Regions from separate parts of the Serratia sp. GW822-FHT06D09 genome, predicted to be linked through region 3. Evidence: predicted binding sites of a transcription regulator. Region 3 holds the regulator's gene; each other region holds the start of a gene.
The links. The regulator LexA, encoded in region 3, represses DNA repair genes until DNA is damaged. The targets are predictions, from matches to a motif close to TNCTGTATGTACATACAGNA.
Positions count from the first base shown of each region.

Region 1: a site for LexA is predicted at 7,288-7,307, ahead of rmuC (DNA recombination protein RmuC). Genes of this name have one in related genera too.
Region 2: a site for LexA is predicted at 8,799-8,818, ahead of mutH (DNA mismatch repair endonuclease MutH). Genes of this name have one in related genera too.

Region 1 covers NZ_JBXALO010000007.1:279,434-289,651, forward strand. Annotated here, with positions in the region: gene AC1RKG_RS18190 (carboxylate/amino acid/amine transporter) at 1-93, shown strand, start outside; gene metR (HTH-type transcriptional regulator MetR) at 126-1,076, opposite strand; gene metE (5-methyltetrahydropteroyltriglutamate--homocysteine S-methyltransferase) at 1,167-3,458, shown strand; gene AC1RKG_RS18205 (dienelactone hydrolase family protein) at 3,551-4,387, opposite strand; gene udp (uridine phosphorylase) at 4,900-5,661, shown strand; gene AC1RKG_RS18215 (tyrosine-protein phosphatase) at 5,833-6,615, shown strand; gene AC1RKG_RS18220 (DedA family protein) at 6,703-7,233, shown strand; gene rmuC (DNA recombination protein RmuC) at 7,374-8,921, shown strand; gene ubiE (bifunctional demethylmenaquinone methyltransferase/2-methoxy-6-polyprenyl-1,4-benzoquinol methylase UbiE) at 9,001-9,756, shown strand; gene ubiJ (ubiquinone biosynthesis protein UbiJ) at 9,770-10,218, shown strand, end outside.
Region 2 covers NZ_JBXALO010000008.1:93,068-103,285, reverse strand. Annotated here, with positions in the region: gene AC1RKG_RS18760 (molybdopterin guanine dinucleotide-containing S/N-oxide reductase) at 1-1,704, shown strand, start outside; gene aas (bifunctional acyl-ACP--phospholipid O-acyltransferase/long-chain-fatty-acid--ACP ligase) at 2,272-4,425, shown strand; gene lplT (lysophospholipid transporter LplT) at 4,425-5,621, shown strand; gene AC1RKG_RS18745 (NADP(H)-dependent aldo-keto reductase) at 5,655-6,695, opposite strand; gene AC1RKG_RS18740 (YgdI/YgdR family lipoprotein) at 6,876-7,094, opposite strand; gene AC1RKG_RS18735 (TerC family protein) at 7,268-7,984, opposite strand; gene mutH (DNA mismatch repair endonuclease MutH) at 8,080-8,766, opposite strand; gene rppH (RNA pyrophosphohydrolase) at 9,463-9,990, shown strand; gene ptsP (phosphoenolpyruvate--protein phosphotransferase) at 10,003-10,218, shown strand, end outside.
Region 3 covers NZ_JBXALO010000004.1:61,600-71,817, forward strand. Annotated here, with positions in the region: gene ubiA (4-hydroxybenzoate octaprenyltransferase) at 1-338, shown strand, start outside; gene plsB (glycerol-3-phosphate 1-O-acyltransferase PlsB) at 398-2,863, opposite strand; gene AC1RKG_RS11285 (diacylglycerol kinase) at 3,012-3,380, shown strand; gene lexA (transcriptional repressor LexA) at 3,502-4,110, shown strand; gene dinF (MATE family efflux transporter DinF) at 4,212-5,576, shown strand; gene AC1RKG_RS11300 (CsbD family protein) at 5,863-6,072, shown strand; gene zur (zinc uptake transcriptional repressor Zur) at 6,178-6,690, opposite strand; gene AC1RKG_RS11310 (anti-sigma factor family protein) at 6,876-7,634, opposite strand; gene AC1RKG_RS11315 (RNA polymerase sigma factor) at 7,631-8,119, opposite strand; gene AC1RKG_RS11320 (tetratricopeptide repeat protein) at 8,162-8,695, opposite strand; gene dusA (tRNA dihydrouridine(20/20a) synthase DusA) at 8,900-9,910, shown strand; gene pspG (envelope stress response protein PspG) at 10,071-10,218, shown strand, end outside.

The DNA of each region.
Region 1 (10,218 bases), on a different contig from region 3:
CATTGGCCAAGTTTCATTATCGGCGGGGCGGTGATTGTCGCTTCGCTGTGGGTGCATCGCCGTTGGGTGGCGCCTAAAATCGTCAGCAAATAAACGGGCAGCCCAAGCGCGAACTGCCCTGATATTCAGGGTTGCGAAGCCAGCGGTTTGACGCTGGCGACACCGGCGCTTGGGCGTGCAGCATCACGCACGAATGGCAGATGGTTGCAGGCATGTTGCCGAGCCGAGCGGATAAAGGCTTCGGTGACGGCCTGGCGCTGTTCACCGTCGCGTACCGCCGCGTACAGGCGGCTCCAAAGCCCATCCCCCAGGGTTTTGGTCACCACTAACCCCTGGCGTTCAAAACTTTCCACCACCCAGTGCGGCAACGCCGCGATCCCCATGCGGGCCGATACCATCTGGATCAGCAGCAGGGTGTTATCCACGTTTTTCAGCGCCGGGCTGATGCCTGCGGGCTGCAGGAAATGGCGCCAGATATCCAGTCTCTGACGCTGTACCGGGTAAATCATCAGCGTTTCGTCAATCAAATCTTCAGGCTCAATGTGCAGCTTGCTGGCCAATGGATGATCCGGCGCCAGCACCAGTCGTACTTCGAAATCAAACATCGGTGAATAGTGCAGCCCACTGCGCGGCAGAATGTCGGAGGTCAGCACCAGATCCAGTTCACCCTGTTGCAGCGCCGGCTGCGGATCAAAGGTCACGCCGGATTTGAAGTCCATGATCACCTGCGGCCAACTCTGACGGAAGTTGTCCAGCGCGGGCGTCAGCCATTGAATGCAGCTGTGGCATTCAATGGCGATGCGCAACGTGGCCTGATGAGGTTCGTGACACGCCTGCAGCGCGTGCTGGATTTGCGGCAGTACCTGTTCTGCCAACTGCAACAGGATCTCTCCCTGCGCGGTAAAGCGCAGCGGCTGGCTTTTGCGAACGAACAGCTTGAAGCCCAGACGCTGCTCCAGATCGCTGAACTGATGCGACAGAGCAGACTGCGTCTGATGGAGTTGGGCCGCCGCGGCCGCCAGCGAGCCGGTATTGCGCAGCGCCTGCAGCGTCCGTAAGTGTTTCAGTTCGATCATGAGAGTCCTTCACAGTGACAGTGAATAAATTGCGCTTGTGGTTAATACAGTACCTGCGGATTATGGATGTGTAAACATCTGGACGGCTAAATGGGGAATATGACGATGGCAATTTTAAATCACACACTGGGTTTTCCTCGCGTTGGGCTAAGACGTGAACTGAAAAAAGCTCAGGAAAGCTACTGGGCTGGTAACTCAACGCAGGAAGAACTGCTGGCGGTTGGCCGCGAGCTGCGCGCTCGCCATTGGCAACAACAACAGCAGGCCGGAGTGGATTTGGTGCCGGTCGGCGATTTCGCTTGGTACGACCATGTATTGACCACCAGCCTGCTGCTGGGCAACGTGCCGGCACGTCATCAGAATGCGGATGGCTCAATCGATCTGGACACGCTATTTCGCATCGGCCGTGGTCGCGCACCAACCGGAAAACCGGCAGCGGCGGCAGAAATGACCAAATGGTTTAACACCAACTACCACTACATGGTGCCTGAATTCCACAAAGGCCAGCAGTTCAAACTGGGGTGGACCCAACTGCTGGAAGAAGTGGACGAAGCGCTGGCTCTGGGCCACAAAATCAAGCCGGTGTTGCTGGGGCCGGTGACCTATCTGTGGCTGGGTAAAGTGAAAGGCGAAGCGTTTGACCGTTTGTCGCTGCTGAAAGACATCCTGCCGGTTTACCAGCAGGTGCTGGCTGAATTGGCGCAACGCGGCGTGGAGTGGGTACAAATTGACGAGCCAGCACTGGTGCTGGAATTGCCGCAGGAATGGCTGAACGCCTTCAAGCCGGCTTACGAAGCGCTGCAAGGTCAGGTAAAACTGCTGCTGACCACCTACTTCGACAGCGTGGGCCATAATCTCGACACCGTCCGCGAGCTACCGGTTCAGGGGCTGCACGTTGATCTGGTTGCCGGTCATGACGATATCGACGCATTGAACAAGGCGCTGCCAGCAGAGTGGCTGCTGTCTCTGGGCGTCATCAATGGTCGCAATGTCTGGCGTGCGGATCTGAGCAGTTGGTTTGAACGCCTGCAGCCGTTGGTCGGCAGCCGCCCACTGTGGATCGGCACTTCCTGTTCACTGCTGCACAGCCCTATCGATCTGAGCGTGGAAACTCGCCTGGACGAAGAGGTGAAAAGCTGGTTCGCCTTTGCTTTGCAAAAATGCACTGAATTGGCCCTGTTGAGCGCGGCGCTGAACGCACCGGGTGCAGAAAAGCAGGCCGAACTGGACGCCTATAGCGCACCAATCCGCGCTCGTCGCCAGTCCAGCCGCGTGCATAATGCGCAGGTAAGCCAACGCCTGGCGGCGATTACCGCGCAGGACAGCGAACGTCAGCGCCCTTACGCCGAGCGTGCTCAGGCACAGCGTGCGCGCTTTAACCTGCCGGCCTGGCCGACCACCACGATAGGGTCTTTCCCGCAAACCACGGAAATTCGCGGCCTGCGTCTGGACTTCAAGCAGGGGCGTTTGGACGGCAATAACTACCGCACCAGTATTAGCGAACACATCAAACAGGCGATTGTTGAACAAGAACGCCTGGGGCTGGACGTGTTGGTGCACGGCGAAGCCGAGCGTAACGACATGGTGGAATATTTCGGTGAAAACCTCGACGGCTTCGTGTTCACTCAAAACGGCTGGGTACAGAGCTACGGTTCCCGCTGCGTAAAACCGCCGGTGATCATTGGCGATATCAGTCGCCCTGAAGCCATTACCGTCGAGTGGGCGAAGTATGCTCAGTCGCTGACCGACAAGCCGGTAAAAGGCATGCTGACCGGTCCGGTCACCATTCTCTGCTGGTCGTTCCCGCGTGAAGACGTGACCCGCGAAGTGATCGCCAAACAGATTGCCCTGGCGCTGCGCGACGAAGTGGAAGATCTGGAAAAAGCCGGTATCGGCATTATCCAGATTGATGAGCCTGCACTGCGCGAAGGTTTGCCGCTGCGTCGATCCGACTGGGCTGCCTATCTGAACTGGGCGGTGGAGGCTTTCAAACTGAACGCCGCTGTCGCGCAAGACGACACGCAGATCCACACTCACATGTGTTATTGCGAGTTCAACGACATCATGGACTCCATCGCGGCGCTGGATGCTGACGTGATCACCATCGAAACCTCGCGTTCCGATATGGATCTGCTGGAGGCCTTCAAAGAGTTTGAGTACCCGAATGAGATTGGACCGGGCGTGTATGACATCCACTCGCCGAACGTGCCAAGCGTGGAATGGATCGAAGCGCTGCTGCGCAAAGCTGCGCAGAACATCCCGGCTGAGCGTCTGTGGGTGAACCCGGACTGCGGCCTGAAAACCCGTGGCTGGCCGGAAACCCGTCAGTCGCTGACCAACATGGTGCTGGCCGCACAGCGCCTGCGTGAACAGCAAGTCTGATAGCGACTTTTGGGTGTAGATTATTCTGGGCGCTTCGGCGCCCTTTTTCATATCGCAAATGACTGCCGATCGGGCAGCCTTAAGACGAGAGGCTATTTAACGCCTGGCACTCCGTGCTGCGCGAACCAAGCCAGCATACGTTGCCAGCCATCCTCTGCCGCTTCGGCGTTGTAGCTGGGCCGGTAGTCGGCATTGAAGGCATGGCCGGCCTCGGGATACACCACGATCTCGGCATTGGCGTTGGCCGCGCGGATCGCCTGACGCATGCTTTCCACCGTCTCCAGCGGGATGCTGCTGTCCTGGCCGCCGTAAAGTCCCAGCACCGGTGCCGTCAGCTGTGTCGCAACGTCGACCGGGTGTTTTGGCGAATTCAGCGTTTTTTCACCCACCAACCTACCGTACCAGGCCACCGCAGCCTTTAACTGCGGGTTGTGCGCGGCATAGAGCCAGCTAATACGCCCGCCCCAGCAGAAACCGGTAATCGCCAGCTTGCCGGCATCGCCGCCGTGGCGCGTTGCCCAATGGGCAGCATGATCCAGATCCGCCAGCACCTGACGATCCGGCACCTTGCTCACCAGATTCTGGAACAGTTCACTGATATCGGTGTATTCCCGGGCATCCCCTTGACGGAAGTACAGTTCCGGCGCTATCGCCAGATAACCCTGCTTCGCCAGACGACGGCACACATCCTGAATATGTTCATGTACGCCAAATATCTCCTGTACCACCAGAACGACCGGGAAGGGGCCGCTGTGGTCCGCCGGTTTGGCGATATAGGCAGGCAGGTTGTCACCCTGGGAAGGAATGGTGGTTTCCCCGGTATGAATGCCCTGCTCGTCGGTGAGGATGGTAGAAGCCGCCAGGGGGGTTACGGCCGGGGTGAATCCCCCCTGGGCCTGTTTTAATGTCATCACATGATCGGTTTTCATTGCGGTCTCCGTGCAATCAATAGAGAAAAGCGCTGCGATTAACTATAGGAAAGATTACCCGTTATTGGCATCGAGTGGAGCATTTTCAGTCAAGTCTGTAAAAAACGATTAAATATCCGGCTTTACCGCGTTTTTATTGTCTTTTTATCATGCTATTACGCAAGTTGACCTGCATTAGTACCATAAGGTGCGTTAGTTCCGCTTATTCGGGCTAAGTCCCCGACAAACCAAGGCTATTTTTCTGTGACTGCATAGGGGATTTATTGGCAAATCGCCTTGATAAACTCCAAGTAGCAGGGGAAACCGGCGGGGCGATTTGTCGACTAGACTGGTGGCTATTGGGGCCAACAGGCGGGCCTTCTTGCTAATTTTTGTGACTTTAGTCACAAGAGTTATGTAGATTGCATTCTGTTTCTTTGTCTGTAGTGATTGCCGTCACGAAATTGCGTGGCGATTTTCAGTAGAGTACTTTTTTGTTCCTCCCAATAAACATGATCTATGAGGAGTCTCGTATGTCTCAATCTGACGTTTTCCATCTCGGCCTGACCAAAAACGATTTACAAGGGGCCCAGCTTGCCATCGTTCCTGGCGATCCGCAGCGCGTAGAGAAAATTGCCAAGCTGATGGAAAATCCGGTGCACCTGGCTTCCCATCGTGAATTCACCTCCTGGCGTGCAGAGCTGGACGGCAAGGCAGTGATCGTCTGTTCCACCGGTATCGGCGGTCCTTCGACGTCTATCGCGGTTGAAGAGCTGGCACAGCTGGGTATTCGTACCTTCCTGCGAATCGGCACCACCGGTGCGATCCAGTCAGACATCAATGTAGGTGACGTGCTGGTCACCACCGCGGCGGTTCGTCTGGACGGTGCCAGCCTGCACTTCGCGCCGATGGAGTTCCCGGCGGTGGCCGACTTCGCCTGTACTACCGCACTGGTCGAAGCTGCCAAGGCAGCAGGCGCGACCACGCACATCGGCGTAACTGCGTCTTCTGACACCTTCTATCCAGGCCAGGAACGTTACGATACCTTCTCCGGGCGCGTCGTTAGCCGTTTCAAAGGCTCGATGGAAGAATGGCAATCGATGGGCGTGATGAACTATGAAATGGAATCCGCCACGCTGCTGACCATGTGTGCCAGCCAGGGCCTGCGTGCCGGTATGGTTGCCGGTGTGATCGTTAACCGTACCCAGCAGGAAATTCCCAACGCGGAAACCATGAAAAACACCGAGAGCAAAGCGGTGCAGATCGTGGTTGATGCGGCGCGTCGCCTGCTGTAATCCCTCCGCAATTCAACGGGCCGCCACGCGGTCCGTTTTTCCATTCAGCCGTAATCTGTTACGGTTATTATCATCAGCGCCATCTTACTGGCCACCTCTTTGACCCGTTGAGCCCGGTTTTACCTTGGCTCTCAGGTTGCGTTTTATCAGACAATAAACACGAGGACGTCTATGACCGCCCAGATCCTGCTTCATCCTTCATTGGCACCGCTTGATGGCGGCATTAACTTTCGCGATCTCGGTGGTAACAGCGTTGCTAATGGCCGTCGCATCAAGCGAGGATTACTGTTCCGTTCCGGGTCGCTGGAGCGCCTGACGGAAAACGACTGCGCTTTCCTGGCCGGCGTACCGGTGCGTTCAGTCCTGGATTACCGCGATCCCGATGAAGTGCAGGCCAAGCCCGATATCCTGTGGCAGGGCGCGGATTACCATCATTTTCCTGCCAACCCGTTGAGCAATGAGGTTAATGCCAACCTGGAAAAACTGACCAGCGAAACGCTGGCCGGTTTTGATGCGCGGGCGTTTATGCTGGAGTTATATCGCCGACTGCCGTTCGGCAATCCGGCCTACCAACAGTTGACTCAGTTGCTGAGCCATACCGATAACGGTGCTATCGTCCAGCACTGTGCAGTCGGTAAGGACCGCACGGGGGTCGGATCGGCGTTGGTATTGTTCGCACTGGGTGCCGATGAGGCGACGGTGGTGGAAGATTACCTGCTGACAGAAACCACGTTGGCGACCTTCCGTGAACAAATGTTGGATCAACTGTCGATTCGTTTAAGTGACTCGGCATTGGGGCAGTTTGCCTATGTGCTTAGCGCCCGAGAAGAGTTCCTGATGACTGCCCTGGGTTGCATCCGTGACCAATACGGTTCCACCGACCGTTGGCTGGAGGCGGAATACGGGCTGGGGCAAAGCCAGCGAGCAGCGCTACAGGCGTTCTACCTCGAGTAAACCGCGTGGATGTTTAGCCGGGGTTTAACCGACGCCGGCTGGCATTGCGTATCCTTGGGGCAGTAAATCCCGCATCAGGAGCCCGTATTGAGCCTCAATGACATTATCCACTGGATCAGCGAGACCGTGCGTCAGCACGAAGGCTGGGCCATCCCGATTATCTTCTTCCTGGCGTTTGGCGAATCGCTGGCGTTCCTGTCGCTGCTGTTGCCGGCCACGGTGATCTTGCTGGCGCTGGGTGCGCTGATTGGCGAAAGCGGCATTGCCTTTTGGCCTATCTGGGCCGCCGCCGCTGCGGGCGCTTTCTTTGGTGACTGGCTTTCTTACTGGATTGGCTACCACTATCAAGATCGCGTGGCGCACATGTGGCCGCTATCGCGTAATCCGCAGTTGCTGACGCGCGGCCATGCATTTTTTGAGCGCTGGGGCGTGCTGGGCATTTTCATTGGCCGTTTCTTTGGTCCGTTGCGGGCCGTGGTCCCGCTGGTTGGTGGCATTTGCGGTATGCCCCAGCGTTATTTTCAGGTGGCGAATATTACTTCGGCGATGATCTGGGCGTTCGGCATTCTCGCGCCGGGGGCGTTTGGCATCAAGTGGTTAAGCCAGTGGTTTGGCTAATCTTTGCCTGACTTGCGCAGCGGTTCGCAATAATGCGCCGTCGGGACGAAATCAGGCTGGACATCCATACAGCATCCCCTTAACGTGACGGGCAGCGGGCGGATAAAACGCCGGAACGGTCAGGTGTAACAGGAGGCAGGGTGGATACCAGTTTGGTTTACGGTATAGGCGGGGTGACGGTAGGCCTGCTGTTGGGCTGGTTAATCGCCAGCCTGAGGGTGCAGCAGTCCCATGCGCAGCATGAAACCGAGCTGCGGCTGCTGGAACAATCGCTGCAACAGGCGCAGCAGGAAACGGCAGCCCGGCAAGAGATGCTCCTGCGCAATGAACAGCAAATGCGGCAGAACGATTTGGAGCTGCGCAATTTGCACAGCCAACTGGCTGCCGGGCACGAAAAGCTTCAGCAGCTTAATCACTGGCGCAACGAGTGCGAATTGTTGAACCAGGAACTGCGTGCCCAGCGTGAAGTGAACAGCGCCCAGGAAGCCGAGCTGCGTGAGGTGACCATCCGTCTGGAGGAAACCCGTATGGCGGCGGAAGAGAAGCAGCGCCTGTTGATCAACAGCGAGCAGCGTCTCACCACCCAGTTTGAAAATTTGGCCAACCGCATTTTTGAACACAGCGGTCGCAAGGTGGATGAGCAAAATAAGCAAAGTCTGGATCGCCTGCTGTTGCCGTTGCGTGAGCAACTGGACGGTTTTCGCCGCCAGGTGCAGGACAGTTTTGGCCAGGAAGCTCGCGAACGTCATACGCTGACCCACGAAATACGCAACCTGCAGCAGCTTAATGCGCAAATGGCGCGTGAGGCTATTAACCTGACCAAGGCCCTGAAAGGGGATAATAAAACCCAGGGCAATTGGGGCGAGGTGGTATTAAGTCGGGTGCTGGAGGCCTCTGGCCTGCGGGAAGGGCACGAATACGAAACGCAGGTCAACGTGCGGCTGGACCATCAGAGTCGGATGCAGCCCGACGTTATCGTGCGCCTGCCGCAGGGTAAGGACGTGGTGATCGATGCAAAAATGTCGCTGGTGGCCTATGAGCGTTACTTCAACAGCGAAGATGAAGTGGAGCGTGAGGCGGCGCTGAGTGAGCATATTGCCTCGCTACGTGGCCATATTCGTCTGCTGGGTCGTAAGGATTATCAGCAGTTGCCCGGCCTGCGTTCACTGGACTACGTGTTGATGTTTATACCGGTGGAGCCGGCTTTCCTTTTGGCCATAGACCGTGAGCCGGAATTGATTAGCGAAGCGCTCAAGCACAACATTATGCTGGTGAGCCCAACCACCTTGCTGGTCGCCCTGCGCACCATCACCAACCTGTGGCGCTATGAACATCAGAGCCAGAATGCTCAACGCATTGCCGACCGGGCTGCGCGGCTGTATGACAAAATGCGGTTGTTCGTTGACGACATGTCGGCGCTTGGGCAGAGCCTGGACAAGGCTCAGGGGAGTTATCGCCAGGCGATGAACAAACTGAGTGAAGGCCGTGGTAATCTTATCGGCCAGACCGAGGGGTTCCGCGCGCTGGGGGTTGAGGTGAAAAGACCTATCAACCCGCTGCTGGCCCAGCAGGCCAGCGCACAGCATGACGAAGAATTCGAGGCAGCGGGCGAAGATGATATTGACGCGCTGCCGGGGGCGGAGGATGACGACGCCGCAGAGCAACCACGCTCCGCATCGCAGGCATGACAGCCGCGGCGAGGTGGGGTATTTCGTGGGGTTCTGGTACACTCAACCACACTAAATTGACTGAATAGCAGGCAGGACAATGGCAGATCAACCGCAGGAAACCACCGATTTCGGTTTTCGCACCGTAGCTCGAGACGAAAAGCAGGCCATGGTGGCAGACGTTTTTCATTCGGTAGCGGCAAAGTATGACGTGATGAACGACCTGATGTCGTTTGGTATCCACCGTATCTGGAAGCGTTTTACCATTGACTGCAGCGGCGTGCGCCGTGGGCAGCGTGTGTTGGATCTGGCCGGTGGTACTGGTGATCTGGCCGCCAAGTTCTCCCGCATGGTCGGTGAGCAGGGGCAGGTGGTGCTGGCGGACATCAACGATTCCATGCTGAAAATGGGGCGCGAGAAGCTGCGGGACCGCGGCATTGTCGGCAACGTCAGCTATGTGCAGGCCAACGCCGAAGCGCTGCCGTTCCCGGACAACTATTTTGACTGCATCACTATCTCCTTCGGTCTGCGCAACGTCACCGACAAAGACAAGGCACTGCGCTCCATGTTCCGCGTGTTGAAACCGGGTGGCCGTTTGTTGGTGCTGGAGTTCTCCAAACCCTTGCTAGCCCCGCTGAGCAAGGCTTACGACGCTTATTCTTTCCACGTGTTGCCGAAAATCGGCGAACTGGTGGTGAAGGATCCAGAAAGCTACCGTTACCTCGCTGAGTCGATCCGCATGCATCCCGATCAGGAAACGCTGAAGGGCATGATGGGCGCAGCCGGGTTTGACAACGTGACCTATTTTAACCTGACCGGCGGTATTGTTGCCCTGCATCGCGGCTTCAAATTCTGATATGGACATGCCGATGCTGCTAACCCCTTTGTTGACCGGCGTGCTGGAAACATCGCTCAATAGCCTGCTGTTCCGCGATCGCAGCATGAAGGCAGCCCGTCTTCGCCTGGCTGGCAAGGTGCTGCGCATAGAGTTGCAGGAGCTTGCTTCGCCGTTGGTACTGATCTTCAGTGAGCAGCGAGTCGATGTGCTTGGTCAGTCTGACGATACCGCCGACTGCACGGTGCGCAGCCGCATATCGGTACTGTTGAAACTGCGGGACCGCCAACAGCTTTCGCCCTTGATGCGCAGTGGCGAGCTGATTGTTGAAGGTGATATTCAGGTGGTACAGCAGTTGGTTGGCCTGCTTGATCTGGCTGAGTGGGATCCGGCGGAATGGCTGGCGCCTTATATCGGCGATATTGCCGCACAAGGCGTCACTCAGGCGTTCGGCAAGGGCGCGAATTTGCTGAAGAAAGGCTT
Region 2 (10,218 bases), on a different contig from region 3:
CTGGCGTTGAAAAATGCCCAGGTCTCTTCCGGCGGTGCGGCGGAGCACTCGCTCAAACCCTGGCTGCAAAAGCTGGTGAAAAAAGGCACTCCGGTGATCAACATCAGCCCGATGCGTGATGACTGCCCGGAATTTGTTAATGCCGAATGGATCCCAATTCGCCCGAATACCGACGTGGCGCTGATGCTGGCCCTGGCGTATGAAATCCAGCGCCGTGGCGCTCAGGATGAAGCTTTCCTCTATAGCCACTGCACCGGCTATAGCCAGTTGGCGGATTATCTGCGCGGCACCGACGACGGCGTGGCAAAAACGCCCGAATGGGCCAGTGCCATCACCGGCATTCCGGCGGCGCGTATCGGTTTGCTGGCGCAGCAACTGATCGGCGTGCGCAGTTTTATCACCTGTTCCTATTCGGTTCAGCGTGCCCATCGCGGTGAACAACCCTACTGGATGATGATTGCCCTGTCGGCGATGCTCGGCCAGGTGGGGCTGCCGGGGGGCGGTTTCTCCTTTGGTCACGGCTCGATGAACGGGGTCGGCAACCCGCGGGTGGATACGCCGGGACCCATGATGCCGGTCGGCGCCAACCCTTGCGGGCTAGCCATCCCGGTGGCGCGTATCTGCGACATGCTGTTGCAACCCGGCGGCTCCTATCAGTTCCGTGGCGAGACGCACCAGTATCCGGATATTCATTTGGTGCACTGGGCCGGCGGCAACCCGTTCCATCATCACCAGCAGTTAAACCGGCTGGTGGAAGGCTGGCAAAAACCGGATACGGTGATAGTGCAGGATATCTGGTGGACGCCGGCGGCCAAGATGGCGGACATTGTGCTGCCGGTTACCACCTCGCTGGAACGTAACGATATCGGCGGTTCATCGCGCGATCGCTACGTATTGGCGATGCATCAGGCCATTGCGCCACAGCATCAGGCACGTAACGACTTTGATATTTTTGCCGATCTGGCGGAGCGGCTCGGTTACCGCGAGCAGTTCACCGAAAACCGCGACGAGCGGGCCTGGATCGAATCTATCTATCAACAATGCGGCCAGGCGCAGGCGGGGACCGGCGTAGAATGGCCCGAGTTTGAGGATTTCTGGCGCAAAGGCTATATCGAGCTGCCGGCACCGGCGAAAGAATTCGTGTTCTTCGACGATTTTCGTGCCGATCCGCAGGCCAATCCGCTGCAAACGCCGAGCGGCAAGATTGAGTTGTTCAGCGAGAAAATCGCCGGTTATCGCTATGCCGATTTTGCCCCGCATCCGCAGTGGCAGCCGCCAGTCGAGTGGCTGGGGGCACCGGAGGCCAAAGAGTGGCCATTGCACCTGATATCTATCCAACCGAGCGATCGCCTGCACAGCCAGATGGATCCGGCGCCGCTGGCGCAGGGCAATAAAACGGCCGGACGCGAAACGCTGTATATGCACCCGGAAGATGCAGCCAGGCGCGGCATTGCCGAGGGGGCGGAGGTACAGGTCAGCAACGCGCGTGGCAATTGCCTGGCAGGTGTTGCGATCACCGACGGCGTCACCCAGGGCGTAGTGCTGATGGCAACCGGCGCCTGGTTTGACCCAGGTTTTGGTGCCGAGCGCCTGCAGGTGGAACAGTCCGGCAACCCGAACGTGTTAACGCTGGATATCGGTACCTCACCATTGACTCAAGGGCCGAACGCCATGAGCTGCCTGGTAGAAGTGAGCGTACGATAAACATCCAGCCCCACGGCAAGGCGAGCTCGCTGTGGCTTGAAAGGCCTTGGGGATACACCGCTGGTTACACTTTGCGCCCTAATGTTTCGATTGGCCGCTGGCTGGTTTTCGGCTCAACGGGGTAAATTAAACGTCCCAGAGGTATTGATTGGTGAGTTTCAGCAACTTGTTTGTTGAGCCCATATTAATTTGCACCAACCTACGCAGATGCGTAGGTTTTTTTTTGCCCGATCCCCCTCCGTCCCGCCTGCGTAAAATCTGATTTTGTATTTTTATTCCGCAGGACTATTTACATTTCATTGAGTTATTTCAGTACATCGCGGGAAATTTACAGCTGGTTGCATTTAGAGCAAAACTCTTGCGATTGATCGGTAGTTTCTTAATCGGCACCTCTCTAGAGTAGGTGATCCCAGAGGTATTGATTGGTGAGAAATCAGCATACTCTGTATGTTGAAGCCATTTTCAATTGCACCAACCTACGCGGATGCGTAGGTTTTTTTTTGCCTGCCATATAGTATTCTTTTCCCTACAACCATTTACGCTCATCTTGGGCAAAGGGAGAAGGGCATGATCTTTTCAATGCTGCGGGTGCTGTTCCGCCTGCTGTACCGGGTACGCGTTGAGGGCGACGCCCGACATTTCGATCAGAAAAAGCTGCTGATTACGCCCAATCACATCTCCTTCCTCGACGGTATTCTGTTGGCGCTGTTTTTGCCGATCAAACCGGTGTTTGCCGTCTACGCCAGCATTGGCGATCGCTGGTTTATGCGCTGGTTGCGGCCTTATATCGATTTCGTTTCGCTCGATCCCACCAAGCCGATGGCCATCAAACAGTTGGTGCGCATGGTTGAGCAAGGGCGGCCCATCGTGGTGTTCCCCGAAGGGCGCATTACCGTGACCGGCTCACTGATGAAAATTTATGATGGTGCCGCGTTTATTGCCGCCAAATCGGGGGCGACCGTGGTGCCGATACGGCTTGATGGCGCCGAATTCAGCCCTTTTGGGCGTATGGCCGGGGTATTCAAGATCCGTTGGTTCCCGCAGATCAGCATCCGTATTTTACCGCCGACGTCATTGCCGATGCCGGTCGCGCCACGCGCCCGAGAACGTCGCATGCTGGCCGGCGATCGTTTGCACCAGATCATGATGAAGGCGCGTATGGACACGCGCGAGCCACAGACCCTGTTCCGCGCTTTGCTGGCGGCGCAGCATCGCTATGGTCGGAGCAAGCCGTGCATTGAAGATATCAACTTCAAGGAAGACAGCTACCAGACACTGATCAAAAAAGCGCTGGGCGTCAGCCGTATCCTGCAGCGCTTTACCGCCGAGGGCGAACATGTCGGCATGCTATTGCCGAATGCCACCATTACCGCCGCGGCGATTTTTGGCGCCTCGCTGCGCAACCGTATCCCGGCGATGCTCAACTACACCGCGGGTTCCAACGGCCTGAAAAGCGCCATGCTCGCCGCCAGTCTTAAAACCATCGTCACCTCGCGCCAGTTCCTGGAAAAAGGCAAGCTGACACATTTGCCGCAGCAGGTGCCGGAGGCCAACTGGGTGTATCTGGAGGATCTGAAAGATACCGTGACCCTGGCGGACAAGCTGTGGATCCTGCGTCATCTGTTCCAACCCGCGCGCGCCATGCTGCCGCAGCAGCCTGACGATGCGGCACTGATCTTGTTCACCTCGGGGTCGGAGGGCAATCCGAAGGGCGTGGTGCACTCCCACGCCAGCCTGCTGGCCAACGTTGAGCAGATCCGTACCATTGCCGACTTCACTCCGCGCGACCGTTTTATGTCGTCGCTGCCGCTGTTTCACTCGTTTGGTTTGACGGTCGGGCTGTTGACCCCGTTGATGACCGGCAGCCGCATCTTCCTCTACCCCAGTCCGCTGCATTACCGCGTGGTGCCGGAGCTGGTGTATGACCGTAACTGCACCGTGCTGTTCGGCACGGCCACTTTCCTCAATAACTATGCGCGTTTTGCCCATCCGTACGACTTTGCCCGGTTGCGCTATGTGGTAGCCGGTGCGGAAAAGCTGGCGGACAGCACCAAACAGATTTATCAGGACAAATACGGTATTCGCATCCTGGAAGGCTATGGCGTGACCGAGTGTGCGCCGGTGGTGTCAATCAACGTGCCACTGGCGGCCAAGGTGGGTACCGTCGGGCGCATCATGCCGAATATGGAAGCGCGTTTAATGAAGGTGCCGGGTATTGAGAACGGTGGACGCCTGCAACTGCGTGGGCCGAATATCATGAAAGGCTATCTGCGGGTGGAGCATCCGGGCGAGCTGGAGCCGCCAGCGGCAGAGGATGAACAGGGCAACCTGCAGCCGGGCTGGTACGATACCGGCGATATCGTCACGCTGGACGAACAGGGCTACTGTGTGATCCGCGGTCGGGTGAAGCGCTTTGCCAAACTGGCGGGCGAAATGGTCTCGCTGGAAAGCGTGGAGCTGCTGGCACAGCGCGTATCGCCGGAAGGGCTGCACGCCGCCACGGTGAAAAGTGACAGCAGTAAGGGCGAGGCACTGGTGCTGTTCACAACCGATGCAAGCGTAACCCGCGAAGCCTTGCTGCGGGCAGCGCGTGAATTGGGCAGCCCTGAACTGGCGGTACCGCGTGATATTCGCCTGTTGAAAACGCTGCCGGTGCTGGGCAGTGGCAAACCGGATTTTGTGACCCTGCGTAAAATGGCTGAACAGCCGGAGACTGTCTGATGAACCCGTCGTCGAACACTGATTCACCCTTGCTTTCGCGCAGCATGATTGCCGTCATTTGCGCACAGTTTCTCTCTGCGTTCGGTGACAATGCGTTGCTGTTCGCCACGCTGGCGCTGATCAAACAACAGCTTTATCCCGACTGGAGTCAGCCGATTCTGCAGATGGCGTTTGTCGCCACCTATATCATTCTCGCGCCTTTTGTCGGCCAGATTGCCGACAGCTTTGCGAAAGGGCGAGTGATGATGGTGGCTAACGGCCTGAAGCTGGCTGGCGCATTGGTGATCTGTTTCGGGTTGGATCCGTTCCTCGGTTATAGCCTGGTGGGCGTGGGTGCCGCAGCTTATTCACCGGCCAAATATGGGATTTTGGGTGAGATCACCAGCGGTGAGAAACTGGTCAAGGCCAACGGCCTGATGGAGGCCTCCACTATCGCGGCGATCCTGCTGGGCTCGGTGGCCGGCGGCATCCTGGCAGACTGGCACGTGGTCGCGGCACTGGCGGTATGTGCGCTGGTTTACGCAGCGGCGGTGATCGCCAACCTGTATATTCCGCGCCTGCCTGCGGCACATCCGGCGACGTCATGGACGCCACGTGCCATGACTCGCGCTTTCTTCAACGCCTGTGTGGTGCTGTGGCGCGATGGGCAAACCCGTTTCTCATTGATTGGTACCAGCCTGTTTTGGGGCGCTGGGGTCACGCTGCGTTTTCTGTTGGTGCTGTGGGTGCCGGTGGCGCTGGGTATCGCCGATAACGCCACGCCGACGTTGCTGAATGCCATGGTGGCGGTGGGGATTGTGGTTGGCGCCGGTGCCGCGGCTCGCTTCGTTACGCTTGAGACCGTGAAACGCTGTATGCCGGCTGGGATCTTGATTGGCGTAGCGGTGGCGATATTCGCGCTGCAAACTACCCTGCTTAGCGCCTATGCGGTACTGCTGATTATCGGCGTCTTGGGCGGCTTCTTTGTGGTGCCATTGAATGCGTTGTTGCAAGAACGAGGCAAAAAATCGGTGGGGGCAGGCAACGCGATCGCGGTGCAAAACCTTGGCGAGAACACCGCCATGCTGTTGATGCTCGGGCTCTATTCGCTGGCGGTGAAAGTCAGCGTACCGGTGGTCGGCGTGGGGATCGGTTTCGGTGTGGTTTTCGCGCTGGCGATCGGCGCGCTGTGGTTGTCGCAACGACGGGCAAAATAATCAAAGGGGCGCGGTTTAGGCGCCCCTGATTATTTAGGGTGCAGGAATGGTAAAGCGGGTGTGGATCTCCTCCAGCCCCTGAAGCACGTCTTCATTCAACACCAGGTCGAAACTGTCGATGTTGGTTTTCAGCTGTTCCAGCGTGGTGGCGCCCAGCAGGGTACTGGCAACGAAGGGTTGCTGGCGAACAAAGGCCAGGGCCATCTGCGAAGGATCCAGTCCGTGTTTTTTGGCTAATGCGACGTATTCGGCAATCGCCAACTGCGTTTGCGAGGCCGAATAACGATTAAAGCGGCTAAACAGCGTATTTCGCGCACCGGCCGGTTTGGCGCCGTTCAAATACTTGCCGCTCAGGGTGCCGAACGCCAGGCTGGAATAGGCTAACAGTTCGACGCCTTCGTGCTGGCTGATCTCCGCCAGAGCAATCTCAAAACTGCGGTTCAACAGGCTGTAGGGGTTCTGAATTGAGACGATGCGCGGCAGCTCATGCTTTTCAGCCAACTGCAGGTAACGCATCACGCCCCAAGGCGTTTCGTTAGACACCCCGATATAACGAATTTTACCGGCGCGCACCTGCTCGGTCAGCGCTTCCAGCGTTTCCAGCAGGGTGACGGTAGCCTTTTCGTCAGTGTACTGATAGTTGAGCTTACCGAAGAAGTTGGTCGCACGCTGCGGCCAATGCAACTGGTAGAGATCGAGATAATCGGTGTTGAGGCGTTTCAGGCTGGCGTCCAGCGCGGCACGGATGTTTTTGCGATCCAGCGCCTGCTGCGGGCGGATACTGCTGTCAGTCCCGCGCACCGGCCCGGCGATTTTGCTGGCCAGCACCAGTTTCTCACGGTTGCCGCGAGCCTTGATCCAACTGCCGATGTACTGTTCGGTCAGCCCCTGGGTTTCAGGGCGGGGCGGTACCGGGTACATCTCTGCGGTATCGATCAGGTTGATGCCAGCGGCTAATGCATAGTCGAGTTGCGCGTGGGCATCGGCTTCACTGTTCTGTTCGCCAAAGGTCATGGTGCCCAGTCCCAGCACGCTCACTTCTAAAGAACTGTGGGGAATACGGTGGTATTGCATTAACGGCCTTCCTTTCGTGTTAGCGCTTACGGGCTATACACCCGATAAAACAGGAGCCAAACAATCTGCAAGGCGGTGATATCGCCTTTGCCGACTATAACCAAGCCGAGAAGATGGGGGAAGTGGATTCAGTGCGGGGAGGGCTATCGCGCAACGCGGGAGCGATAGCCGATCGGGAAACTAGCGTTCGATGACCTGTGAAACCTGATCGCCGTTGATCTGGCGATGGTTGCCTTTTTCGTCTTTATAGCTGATGAGGCCGGTATCTTGGTCAATCTCTGGCTTGCCCTGAGTCAGGATCATATTGCCGTCTTTGGTCGCCATCACGTAATCGCTGGAGCATCCCGCCAACCCGGCGGCCATCACCAACGCAGACACTGCCATTACCCACTTTTTCATCCTGCGGATCCTCAGTTAAGTATGCAAAAAGAAGCTTCTTTCTAGATTAGCAAACTATAGATGCATCGTGTTTCGGATAAGTCCTTATCTCTGTAAGAGAAAGTGACATTGAAACTGTGCGGGGGATACAAAAATATTAACGGGAGCGGCTTACGCTCGCTCCCGTTGGGGGATTACTCAGAGGCGGGTTTTTTCTTGCTGCGCATCAGGTTGAGCGCTTCTACCGACATCGAGAAGAACATCGCAAAGTAGATGTAGCCTTTAGGTACATGCACCTGGAAGCTTTCCAGCATCAGGGTGAAGCCCACCAGGATCAAGAATGCCAGCGCCAGCATTTTCACCGAAGGGTGGCGGTTAACGAACTCGCCAATCGGCCGGGCGGCAAACATCATAACGCCCACGGCAATCACTACTGCTGCCATCATGATAAACAGATGATCGGACAGGCCTACCGCGGTGATCACTGAATCCAGGCTGAAAATGATATCCAGCAGCATGATCTGCACGATGGCACCGAAGAAGCCGTGCACTTTAGTGTGGTGCTCTTCGTCCGACCCTTCGATGGTTTCATGGATCTCTTTACTGGCTTTCCAAATCAGGAACAGCCCGCCCAGCAGCAGGATCAGATCGCGAGCCGAAACGCTGTGATCCATGATGGTAAACAGCGGATGGGTCAGACGGATCACCCAGGCGATAGAGGCCAACAGCCCCAGACGCATTAACATTGCGCCGGCCAGCCCGATGCGACGCGCCTTGTTCTGCTGGGCTTTCGGCAGTTTAGACACCACCAGGGAAAGGAAAATAATGTTATCAATACCCAGAATGATCTCAAGAATGGTCAGCGTACCTAACGCTAACCAGGCATTGGGATCCATAATCCATTCGAACATTGCCTAGCCACACCTTAATAAAAAGCAAAGGCTGAATTATACGCGTTTATTGATACGGCGACACTGTTAGCTAAACACAGCCTAAACAAAAGCGATCAGATTAAGAAATGTCTTGCCAGCAGCGCGGCGGTGAAACTTTTTTTCAAATAGAAACCACGCGGTAATGTGAGGATCGGCTGACCTTGTTCGCCGATGGCTTCGGTCAGGGCTTTACTGTTGGCCGCCTTGGGGCGTAGTTGCAGCACTTCACCGTGTCGTGCGGTGATCCGTTCTACGTGGCCAAGCACGATCAAATCCATCAGCTCTTCCCAGTCGCGGCGCAGCATCTCTTCTTCTTCTTCGTTCGGGCTCCACAACAGTGGTGAACCTATGCGCCGCTGTGCCAGCGGAATCTGCCGCTCGCCTTCCACCGGGATCCACAGCACCCGCGCCAGCTTATGGCGTACGTGGCTGCTGGCCCAGGTGACGCCGCTGTTGCCGGTCAAGGGCGCTACGCAGACGAAAGTGGTTTCCAGCGGCTTGCCGGCGGCGTCTATCGGGATGGTTTTCAGCTCGATGCCCAACTCGGGAAAATCCTGTTCCGGCTTGCTGCCGGCCATGGCGCCAAGATACTGCTCCAGCAGCATGCCAACCCATCCTTTATCCCGCTTCAGATCTTTGGGAATAGGCAACTGCGCATGTGTCGCCAGTTCTCCCAACTGACAGCCGGCAAGCTGCTGCGCCCGTTCAAACAGTTGCTGTTCATTTTCTGGAGGAGGAGGCAGAGGAGATAAAAACGCCATAATGCGAACCTGCTAGATTTGGTTGAAAAACGTACTGTATTTGTACACAGCGAACCTTGGTGGGCAAGGTCTGGGGAAAAGAATAATAGTAGCATGATTTTCCATGACTTTTTTCCCGCTACATGACGGGGGAAAAATTCAGGGCGACGCTTGTGCACCTGAAGCCACCGACAATAAACAGGATCTTACACCTATTTATCCACAGATTTATGGGATAACCCAAATTTTTACCGATCACTGGTTCGATTTACAGCCTTGACTCAGGGGTTTTTTTGCGAAATTGTCCGTTTTGTGCGTAACTCATACGGATAATCTGTGGATAAAAACGACGTTGGTGGATCTTTCGCCAGGGTAAGATCCTAAACGGATATAGATCACATTTTTACTCTGTATAGGGTTGTTGATAAATAAATAACTTTATGTTTTTAATGATGTATTTTTGTTTTTGTTTTTATGGTGATTTTGAGTTCACCAGAGTTTTACCGGCTTATCCCTTGAGTTCTTCACACACCTATCCACAGAAAAAGTGAATAAAACCGCGTGTAAATGGCTTCACATGTTTATAACTTTGCCATTATCTGTGAGTTATCCCAATGTTATCCGGTCTGCACCGCCGCAAAGCAGTGGTTTACCGCCTGTAGCTTGTGTGAAACAATCAGGGTATCTATGCGAATTTAAGCTTATCGAGGTAGTCCGGTGATCGATGATGATGGCTACCGCCCGAATGTTGGTATCGTAATCTGTAATCGTCAGGGGCAAGTCCTGTGGGCTCGCCGTTACGGTCAACACTCCTGGCAGTTTCCCCAAGGGGGGATCAACCCCGGTGAAACCGCAGAACAGGCAATGTACCGTGAGCTGTTCGAAGAAGTGGGGCTGAGCAAAAAGGATGTGCGTATCCTGGCCTCAACCCGCAACTGGTTGCGCTATAAATTGCCAAAACGTTTGGTGCGTTGGGACACAAAGCCGGTTTGTATCGGCCAAAAGCAGAAATGGTTTCTTTTGCAGTTAATGTGCAATGACGCTGATATCAATATGCAACGCAGCAGCACGCCGGAGTTTGACGGCTGGCGCTGGGTGAGCTTTTGGTATCCGGTGCGCCAGGTGGTGTCGTTCAAACGCGACGTTTACCGCCGGGTGATGAAAGAATTCGCCGTCACCGTGATGCCGATGCAGGAGCAGGCAGCACAGCGGCAGACCCCCGCTTATCGCCGGAAGAGAGGTTAAGTTAAGCCGACTATGCTCACGCGCTTGCGAGAAATTGTTGAGAAGGTGGCCGCGGCGGCCAGCCTGACAGATGCGCTGGATCTTTTGGTTAATGAAACCTGTCTGGCAATGGATACGGAAGTCTGTTCCATCTATCTGGCAGACAATGACCGCCGCTGTTATTACCTGATGGCGACACGCGGGTTAAAAAAACCGCGTGGGCGCACTATCGCACTGGCCTTTGATGAA
Region 3 (10,218 bases):
GGACGGTAGCTTACGATACGCTGTATGCCATGGTCGATCGCGACGATGATCTGAAGATTGGCGTGAAATCCACCGCCATTTTGTTCGGCCGTTACGACAAACTGATCGTCGGCCTGCTGCAGTTCGCCACCTTGCTGCTGATGCTGTCGGTGGGCTATCTGGCGCAGTTGAGCGGCGCGTTTTATTGGTCGCTGTTGCTGGCGGGAGCCCTGTTTATCCATCAGCAAAAACAAATTGCCGGTCGTGAACGGGATGCCTGCTTCAAAGCGTTCTTGGATAACAACTACGTCGGGCTGGTACTGTTTATCGGTATTGCGTTGAGTTACTGGCAAAGTTGACCGCGTTCGGACAGTAAAAAAGGCACCCTGGGGTGCCTTTTTGTTTTTTTATCAACGTATTACTGGTCTTTCTCTTCCGGTTCAACCGCTTCTGGCAGAGCGTTGGTTTCCGCCGGCATGCTGACGCTTTCAATGGTCAGTTTGATTTCCGGGGTAATCAGGTCGCTCAGCATGTTGTACACCTCTAGGGTGTGCTCACGCACCGCATCGCCAATATCATTGATGTAGCCCTCTTCACGCAACGTAGCCACCAGAGTGGAGAATACCGCCTTGTCGAAGAACTCCGGTGCGTTGATGCCGTGCAGCACGGATAAACGCTGCGCCATGATACGGCTCTCTTTCTCCAGCGCACCGCGGTTAATGCTCGGGTTGGCGCTGAGGATAGACATGGTGATGGCGTAGCGCTGCAAGGTTTCACGGACACCGGCGGCCAGCAGCTGCAACGGACGGATGCGTGCTGGATTCAGTACCAGATCGTCGCCTTTATCGCAGATCAATTGCTGACGGATCATTTCCTCGATCAGCGGTTGCAGCACTTCCGGCAGTTGTTCCTTGTCGTTGTGCAGGAACAGCTCGGCTTTCAGCATCGGGTAAATCAAACCAATCTGGCGCAGCAGTTCAGCGCGAGATACCCGGCGATGGTGCATCACGATAGTGGCAATCAGAGACGGCAGAACCAGCAGGTGATGGATATTGTTGCGGTAATAGGTCATCAGCACCGCCTGCTCGCGCGGCAGAATGATGATATCGCCGATGTTATCCTTCTCCACCTCGAACTTGTTCATGTTCAGCGCGTGATCCAGCAACTCATCCGGCGTTTGAGTCGGCACGGTAACGTCATCGGCATAAGGCACGTTGCGCATCAGTTGCAGATAGCATTCCAACTGTTCAAGCAACTGCTCGCGGGTCAACGAGCGCTGGCGAGAAGCCAGTAACGCCGTGGAACACAGGTTCATGGCGTTGGCCGCTGCGGCATTGTTGATGCGCACCATAATCTTGGCCGCCAGATCGTTGACCGTCGGCGTCAGCCAGCTTGGGCGCTGGGATTCGATCGGGTCAATCGATTCGCGCCACTGCGGCACATTCTGGTTCAGGTAGGTGGTCAACGGCAGGGGATCGCCGAAGTTCACGTAGCCCTGGCCGAGATTACGCAGTTTGCGCAGGCCGCGCAGCATCTGCAGCAGGCTCTCTTTTTCCTTGGTGGCGCCACGCAGCTCTTTGGCGTAGGTACCCACTTCCATCACGTGCTCGTAACCGATGTAGATCGGCACTAGCGTGATAGGGCGGGCCCCGCCGCGCAGCATAGCCTGAATGGTCATCGACAGGGTGCCGGTCTTCGGCTCCAGCAAACGCCCGGTACGGGAACGCCCGCCTTCGACAAAATATTCCACCGAGTAACCGCGGGTAAACAGCTCGCCGAGGTATTCACGGAACACCGTCGAGTACAGCTTGTTGCCTTTGAAGGTCCGGCGGATAAAGAACGCGCCCAGGCGGCGGAAGATCGGCCCGGCCGGCCAGAAGTTGAGGTTAATACCGGCAGCAATGTGCGGCGGCACCAGGCCCTGGTGGTACAACACATAGGACAACAGCAGATAGTCCATGTGGCTGCGGTGACAGGGCACATACACGATCTCGTGGCCGTCCTGCGCCAGCTGACGCACGCGTTCGGCGTTGGTGACGTTGATGCCCTGATACAAGCGGTTCCAGGTCCAGCTCAGCACGCGGTCGGAAAGGCGCACCGTCTCGTAAGAGAAGTCGGCGGCAATCTCTTCCATCAATGCAATGGCATTTTGCTGGGCTTTTTCGTGGGAGATCTTTTTACTGCGCGCTTCGTCTTCGACCGCTTTTTCGATCGCTTTGGACGCCAACAGCTTGTTGAACAGGTCCTGACGGGCCGGCAGGCTTGGGCCTACGGCGGCCAGACGCTGACGTGAGAAGTGCATCCGGGCTACGCGAGCCAGCTTTTGCGCGATGATCTTGTCCGTACCGTGCTCGGTCGCCATGCGGCGCAGCGAAACGGTATTGGAGAAGCGCACAAAGCTATCGCGGCCGAGCCACAGCACGGCGAAGAATTTCTGCACGCCATTTAGCAAGCGCAGATGCGGTGTGCCGTGGCCTTCGCGCCCCGGAGAGCGGCCAAACATCACCGAAACCGGCAGCATCTGAATATCGAGATCCGGGTTACTGCGGTGCAGATCCAGATAGTCGTGGAACAGTTTTACCGACTCTTCTTTCGGCGTGTAGTAGCGGAATACGCGCGGGCCGTCGTGAATAAACACGTGGCTGGGCAGCACGGTGCCGTCTATTTCCAGCGGTTCGAGAGGATCGGGCAAATCCTGCGCCAGGCACTGGGTGCGCAGCGTCAGTAAATCCGCCTTGGAATTATAAGGTAAAACATACAAAATCGGCCGTGAGGGATCCAACCCTAACTCCGTGACCGGATCTGAAGGGATAACCTTACTTCTTACCAACAATTTGAGTGGTAAATTCAATAGTTTATAATAAATTTTACGCCAACCTGACATAACAACGTGAAGCCTCTTGTTAGCAATGCGCCGCAAGCATACCAGAAACCGGGTAGCAGATCTGTGGTGTTGGAAAACCGGGAGCCGTGAGCGCTTCCTGGCCTAGACTGTTTAATTATGACTTACCTCTGCGAAAGGCACTAAAAACATGACGAACCAAGCAACCGGCCTGACCCGTATTATTAAAGCCGCCGGCTACTCTTATAAAGGTTTTTCCGCTGCCTGGCAGCACGAAGCGGCGTTCCGCCAGGAGTTGGTGGTGACCGTGCTGGCTATCATACTGGCGATTTGGCTGGACGTGGGTGCGATAGCGCGCATTTTACTGATTGGGTCGGTGGTGCTGGTGATGATTGTCGAGATGCTCAACAGCGCGATTGAGGCGATTGTTGACCGGGTGGGGACCGAGTATCACGAGCTGTCCGGCCGGGCCAAGGATATGGGGTCGGCGGCAGTTTTGCTGGCGGTTATTTTGGCGCTGTTTGTTTGGGCCGCGGTCCTGTGGCAGCACTTTGTCTGAGCAGAGCAAGCTCGTTGCGATCCGGGTCGCTAATCCCTGATTTTTATTCATTCTTCGGTTCCCAAGCCGCACTTACCTGTATATACTCACAGCAAGACTGTATAAACAAACAGGGGGCGGAATGAAAGCACTAACTACCAGACAGCAAGAGGTCTATGATCTGATTCGCGATCATATTTCGTCCACTGGCATGCCGCCGACGCGTGCCGAGATCGCCATGCGTCTGGGGTTCCGTTCGCCAAATGCCGCAGAAGAACATCTGAAAGCGCTGGCGCGTAAAGGCGTCATCGAAATCGTCTCCGGCGCTTCGCGCGGCATTCGGTTGCTGATGGAAGATGAAGAGGGTTTACCGCTGATTGGCCGCGTGGCTGCCGGTGAGCCGCTGCTGGCGCAGCAGCATATCGAAGGTCACTACAAGGTGGATCCTTCCCTGTTCAAACCGAGCGCGGATTTCCTGCTGCGGGTTAACGGTATGTCGATGCGTGATATCGGTATTCTGGACGGTGATCTGCTGGCGGTGCATAAAACTCAGGACGTGCGTAATGGCCAGGTGGTTGTGGCGCGCATCGAAGATGAAGTTACGGTCAAGCGGCTGAAAAAGCACGGTAACGTGGTTGAGCTGCTACCGGAAAACAGTGAGTTCCAGCCGATTGTGGTTGATCTGCGTCAGCAGAACTTCACCATTGAAGGCTTGGCGGTCGGCGTGATCCGCAACGGCGACTGGGTTTAACCCATAAGCCTGCACGCTGCCCTTTGATTTAAATCGCCCCAGCTCTGGGGCGATGTCATTTCTGACCGATTAAAACCGCATTGCCACGGGAACATTTCACTATGCGCCTGCTCTCCGCCTTCACCAGCGATACCGATAAAGCCTTGTGGCGCCTGGCGCTGCCAATGATCTTCTCCAATATCACCGTGCCGTTGCTTGGGCTGGTGGATACCGCAGTGATCGGTCACCTCGACAGCCCTGTTTATCTGGGCGGTGTGGCGGTAGGAGCCATGGCGACCAGCTTCCTGTTCATGCTGTTGTTGTTCCTGCGTATGAGCACCACCGGTCTGACTGCGCAGGCTCTGGGCGCACAAAACCCACAGGGATTGGCGCGCGCCTTTATGCAACCGCTGCTGCTGGCGGCGTTGGCCGGTGTGGCCATTGTCTTGCTGCGCCATCCGCTGATCGAACTGGCGCTGAAAATCGTCGGTGGCGACGAGGCGGTGCTGGAGCAGGCCCGATTATTCCTCGAGATCCGCTGGCTGAGCGCACCGGCGGCATTGGCGAACATGGTTATCCTGGGCTGGCTGCTTGGCGTGCAATACGTACGTGCGCCGGTGATCCTGCTGATTGTCGGCAACTTATTGAATATTGTACTGGATATCTGGCTGGTGATGGGGCTGGGCTGGAACGTGCAAGGTGCGGCGACGGCGACCGCTATTTCTGAGTATGCCACGCTGCTGCTGGGCTTATGGCTGTCCTGGCGGGTCATGCGCCTGCGTGGCATTTCCATGCCGATGCTGCGCACTGCCTGGCGTGGCAACCTGCGGCGTTTACTGGCGCTGAATCGCGACATTATGCTGCGTTCCCTGCTGCTGCAGCTGTGTTTCGCTTCTTTGACCATCTTCGGTGCCCGGCTTGGCGGCGAAGTGGTGGCGGTGAATGCGGTGCTGATGAACTTACTGACCTTTACCGCCTATGCGCTCGACGGTTTTGCCTACGCGGTTGAAGCGCATTCTGGCCATGCCTATGGCGCGCGCGACGATAGCCAACTGCGCAAGGTGTGGCGTGCGGCTTGCCGACAAGCCTGTCTGGTCGCGTTGGCCTTTGGCCTGGTTTATGCCGTTGCCGGTCAGCATATTATCGCCGCCTTGACCTCGTTACCGGAACTGCGTGCGCTGGCCGGCCACTATCTGCCGTGGCAGGTGGTGCTGCCATTGGTGGGCGTATGGTGCTATTTGCTGGACGGCATGTTTATTGGCGCCACACGAGGAGCAGAAATGCGCAACAGCATGGCAGTGGCGGCGGCCGGCTATGGTTTGACGCTGCTGACCGTACCCGTCTTGGGCAATCATGGTTTATGGCTGGCGCTGGCGGTCTTTCTTTCTCTGCGCGGCATCGCGCTCGGCTGGATTTGGCACCGCCACAGGCTGCGCGGTACCTGGTTTGCCGCGGATCCAACGGCTCACAATGAGACGTTATCATAAAATTAACTAATGTTTTGTATTCATATTGAGTTACATATTATCGCGTCGATTGAGTCCCGCTTACTGACTGTTATTTCGGGTGTTTTACTGAATTTTGTTGTTTTGTTGAATTTTTATTCTGGTTTTTTGTTATTTATCGATATCTGTTGCTATAGTTAATCATGTGGCTGGCGGAATGAATTGGAATGACATTCCCTTCATTTTAGGTCAATTGACCATGATTATTACTCAGTTAAGCCCAGCGACAAGTTTTTAAAACTGACTAATCACAGGTAACGGAGAGGTTATGAACAAAGATCAAGCCGACGGTAACTGGAAGCAGTTTAAAGGGAAAGTGAAGGAAAAATGGGGCAAGCTGACCGATGACGATTTGACGGTCATTGAAGGGAAACGCGAACAGCTTGTCGGTAAAATTCAGGAACGCTACGGCTACCAGAAAGAGGCGGCCGAGAAAGAAGTGAAATCCTGGGAAGACCACAACAAGTATCGCTGGTAGTGCGATAGGCCGCAGCGGATTGCGGCCGTAAACTATGCTGATGGCCAGGCGTTTCAATCCCCTTGACGCTATGGCCGAAGGTACAGGGAGGTACCTGATACCCTCTTATTTCTTCTTGATAGCGATGCTGTGATCGTGTTCGCCGCAATCATGTTTGCTATCGCAGGCTTCTACCTCAACGCAACCCTCACACAGGCCATGGGCTTCTACCACGCTGTGACGCAGGGCAAATCCTGACTCTTTAGCCAGCTTTTGCAGCGTCTCTTCGATCCCTTCGGTTGTGCGCTCAGTCACCTGGCCGCAGCGATCGCAAATGAACAGTGCGGAAGTATGCATCGGCTGTTCGAAATGATGGCACAACACATAGCTGTTCGCCGATTCCACGCGATGAATAAAGCCTTGTTCCAACAGGAAATCCAATGCACGGTAAACCGTGGGGGGTTTGGCCTGGGGTTCGGCTACGCGCAGCAAATCCAGCAGGTCGTAAGCGCTGATGGCACCGGGCTGTTGTGCCATCAGGCGTAACACTTCCAGCCGCTGCGGTGTCAGCCGCACATTGCGTTGCTGGCAGAGTTGTTCAGCCTGCGCCAGCAGCTTTTCCTGGGTGCTTGAGTTCATGGCAAATTTCCCGGTACGTAAAAAAGCCGATTTTACCATGCTTCAGCCGAATCGCCGAGAGTCGGCCACTTTTCTGCCAGTATGGCGCATTAAACGTCCGGTTTAGCGCCCGTTGTTAGCCAGAAATGTGATGGTATTCACGATGTTCCGTGCCGTTCTCGCAGGCTATGGCTTTGCGTAGGCTCTTAGGCAGTCAGCGAACGCTGTAATTGACTGGCCAATCTGACCATTTCCACTGCCGGATTATGGCCAATCAGCATGAAACTGTGTCTGCTATCGGACCAATAGACCACATTCATTCCCAGGCGTTGTTCGCTCTCGGCGGGCTGCGACTTGCCCGGTTGCTGGATAATACACAGTGCCAATACACCGTACCGCGCATCCAGCCAGGTCAATTGAGCAATACGGCGATCGTCGTACGCCAGCACACGGGCGTTTTTCAGTTCGGCCCCTTGCAACGTCAGCTGCGGCAGAGGAAGCGCGATGCTCAGCCGATCACCAGTGTGCTGTAGTTGACTGGCAATCTGCGCTGCGGAGCCCTCAAAACCCATCAGCGTTTCCGGGGTGTACAACGCCATATATTGAGCGACCAGGCTCCGCCAGTTGTCATCCGGTTGGCTGAGCTGCAGATAGGCGCGATCGCCTGCGATGCCCAGTGCCAGAAAAGCGACGGCGGCGGCAATCAGGCCACGGCGGCTGATAGCGTGCGGTGGCGAGGGGACGATAAGTGGCAATTTTGACTGCAATCTTTGCACCGGCGCTTCATCAAGCAAAGGCGCAAAGGCTTGCTTAAAGGGCAAGCTGCTGCGCTCCAGCAACGACAAGCGTTCTGCCAACGCCGGTTCGCCGGCCAGACGCTGTTCCAGCCGGTGGCGTTGCTGTGGGTCCAACTGATTATCCAGATAGGCGACCAGCAGTTCATCCGTTGCGTAGGCTGAACTCATGATTGTTCTCCTTTTACCTGCGGGGTACGGGTTTGCAGCAGGCTGTCGTTCGCCAACCGCAGCCGTGCCGCCGCCAGACGGCTCATGATGGTGCCAATGGGCACACCCAGCACCTCAGCGGCTTCCCGGTAAGAAAGTTCCTCCACGTACACCAGAAACAACGTATTGCGCTGCGCCTCCGGCAGTTGATTAACCCGTTGCATCACCTCATTGGCCCAAATCGGCTGCTCGCCGTTTTCCGCACCGGCCAGTTCGTCAACGTCGACAAAGCCCTGTCCCTGGCGAATGTGCTGAGAGCGGACCTCGTTCAACCAGATGGAGTGAAGAATGGAAAATAACCAGCGGTCCATACGCGTTCCCACGGCAAACTGTGCGGCGCGTTCCAACGCCCGCACGCAGGTGGCCTGAACCAAGTCGTCGGCTACGTCCCGCCGGTGGGACAGCACCAAGCCATAGCGCCACAGGCGGGAGAGATATTGGCCGATTTCGTTGCGGATCGCGTCGCTGCTGATGTTTGCCTCCGGGTTTTACGATTCAGGGTGATGATCGATAGCCGCCGCCAGATCTCGGTACTCTTCACAACCGGTACCGCACAGCGATTGAATAACCTTAAGCTGCTCCTTCGCCAGGTCCTGACGCCCTTTGATCATATAAGCCTCACCCAGGTATTCGCGGACTTTGGGGTATTTCGGATCGAGCGCCACTGATTTTAAATAGTAGCCGATCCCTTCGTCGGTGCGGCCGAGCTTGCGGGTGGCATAGCCGCGGTAATTTAGGGCCACGGCAGTGTTGGGATCTTTGAGGGTATTCAGCACATCCAGCGCTTCCTGATAGCGGCCGCTTTTGGCCAGCGCATAGGCATAGTTCGTGCGATCGTTGTCGCTGACCATGCTGCTTTTATCCACCATGCAGGTTTTGGTTTTCGTATCGTATATCTGGCCTTTGGGGCAGGTTGGCGTGGTTTGACCGCTGCCATCGCCGCCCATCGCCAGAGCGGTACCGGAAAACAGCAGTGAACCGGCAATGACTGGCAGCAGCAGGCGTTTAACGAAACTGTTCATGGTTATTTCCTCATCATGAAGGACGCAGAACTGCGGCCTTACAGAGAGAACACCTGACAGCCTCTTTTTATTCGCTTTTGCCGGTGCTTTTTTATCGGCGACACAGCGGTTTTCCCAACGCCGCCGATTGTCGTTATAATAGCCGTTTGCGGCAGCATGCCGTTCGTTGAACCCCAGACAGAATCAGGTAGCCGGTAGCCCAGCATGACGACAGACAATAACGCCCCAAAATACGCCGCCAATCGTTTTTCCATCGCGCCTATGCTCGACTGGACCGATCGTCATTGCCGTTACTTCCACCGCTTGTTGACCAAGGAAACCTTGCTGTACACCGAAATGGTGACTACCGGCGCGATTATCCACGGTAAGGGCGACTATCTGGCCTACAGCGAAGAAGAACATCCTGTGGCGCTGCAACTGGGCGGCAGCGACCCGGCTGCGCTGGCGCACTGCGCAAAACTGGCTGAGCAGCGCGGCTATGACGAGATCAACCTCAACGTCGGTTGCCCGTCGGATAGGGTACAGAACGGCATGTTCGGTGCCTGCCTAATGGGACAGGCAACGCTGGTTGCCGACTGCATCAAGGCGATGCGCGACGTGGTGTCGATCCCGGTGACGGTGAAAACCCGCATTGGTATTGACGATCAGGACAGCTACGAGTTTCTGTGCGATTTCATCGCCACCGTCGCCGGGCGCGGTGAATGTGACATGTTTACCATTCATGCCCGCAAGGCATGGCTGTCGGGCCTGAGTCCGAAAGAGAACCGCGAAGTGCCGCCGCTGGATTATCCGCGCGTGTACCAGTTAAAAAAGGATTTCCCGACGCTCACTCTGGCGATTAACGGGGGGGTGAAAACGCTGGAAGAGGCGAAACAGCATCTGCAGCATCTGGATGGCGTGATGATGGGGCGCGAAGCCTACCAGAACCCAGGCATTCTGGCGCGGGTCGACAGTGAACTGTTTGGCTGCCAAAGCGAAGTTATGGACAGCATAGCGATTATCGAATCGTTGTATCCGTACATTGAACGCGAGCTGTCGAATGGCACTTATTTGGGCCATATCACCCGCCATATCCTTGGGTTGTTCCAGGGCGTGCCCGGTGCCCGTCAGTGGCGCCGTCACCTGAGTGAGAATGCCCATAAGCCAGGGGCCGATGCACGCGTGGTTGAGCAGGCGCTGGATTTGGTTCGCCTACCGCGCACCGAGATGGCGTAATAGAGATAAAATTCTGACTAACAGTTAGTGTTTTTGACCAGGCATGTTGCGTGATGCGGCATGCCTTTTTTTTCAATTTCAATAACTTAGTCCTCTCACCATTTTGGCACGCTTCTTGTAATACCTTCGCAGATACTTTGTTTTGCGAAGGAGCAAAATCATGTTGGAACTCTTCTTTCTGGTCGGCTTTGTCGTCATGCTGATGGTGACGGGCATTTCGTTGCTGGGCGTATTCGCGGCGTTGCTGGTGGCCGCGGCATTCATGCTGATTGGCGGGCTGTTTGCGATGGTGATTAAGCTGTTGCCGT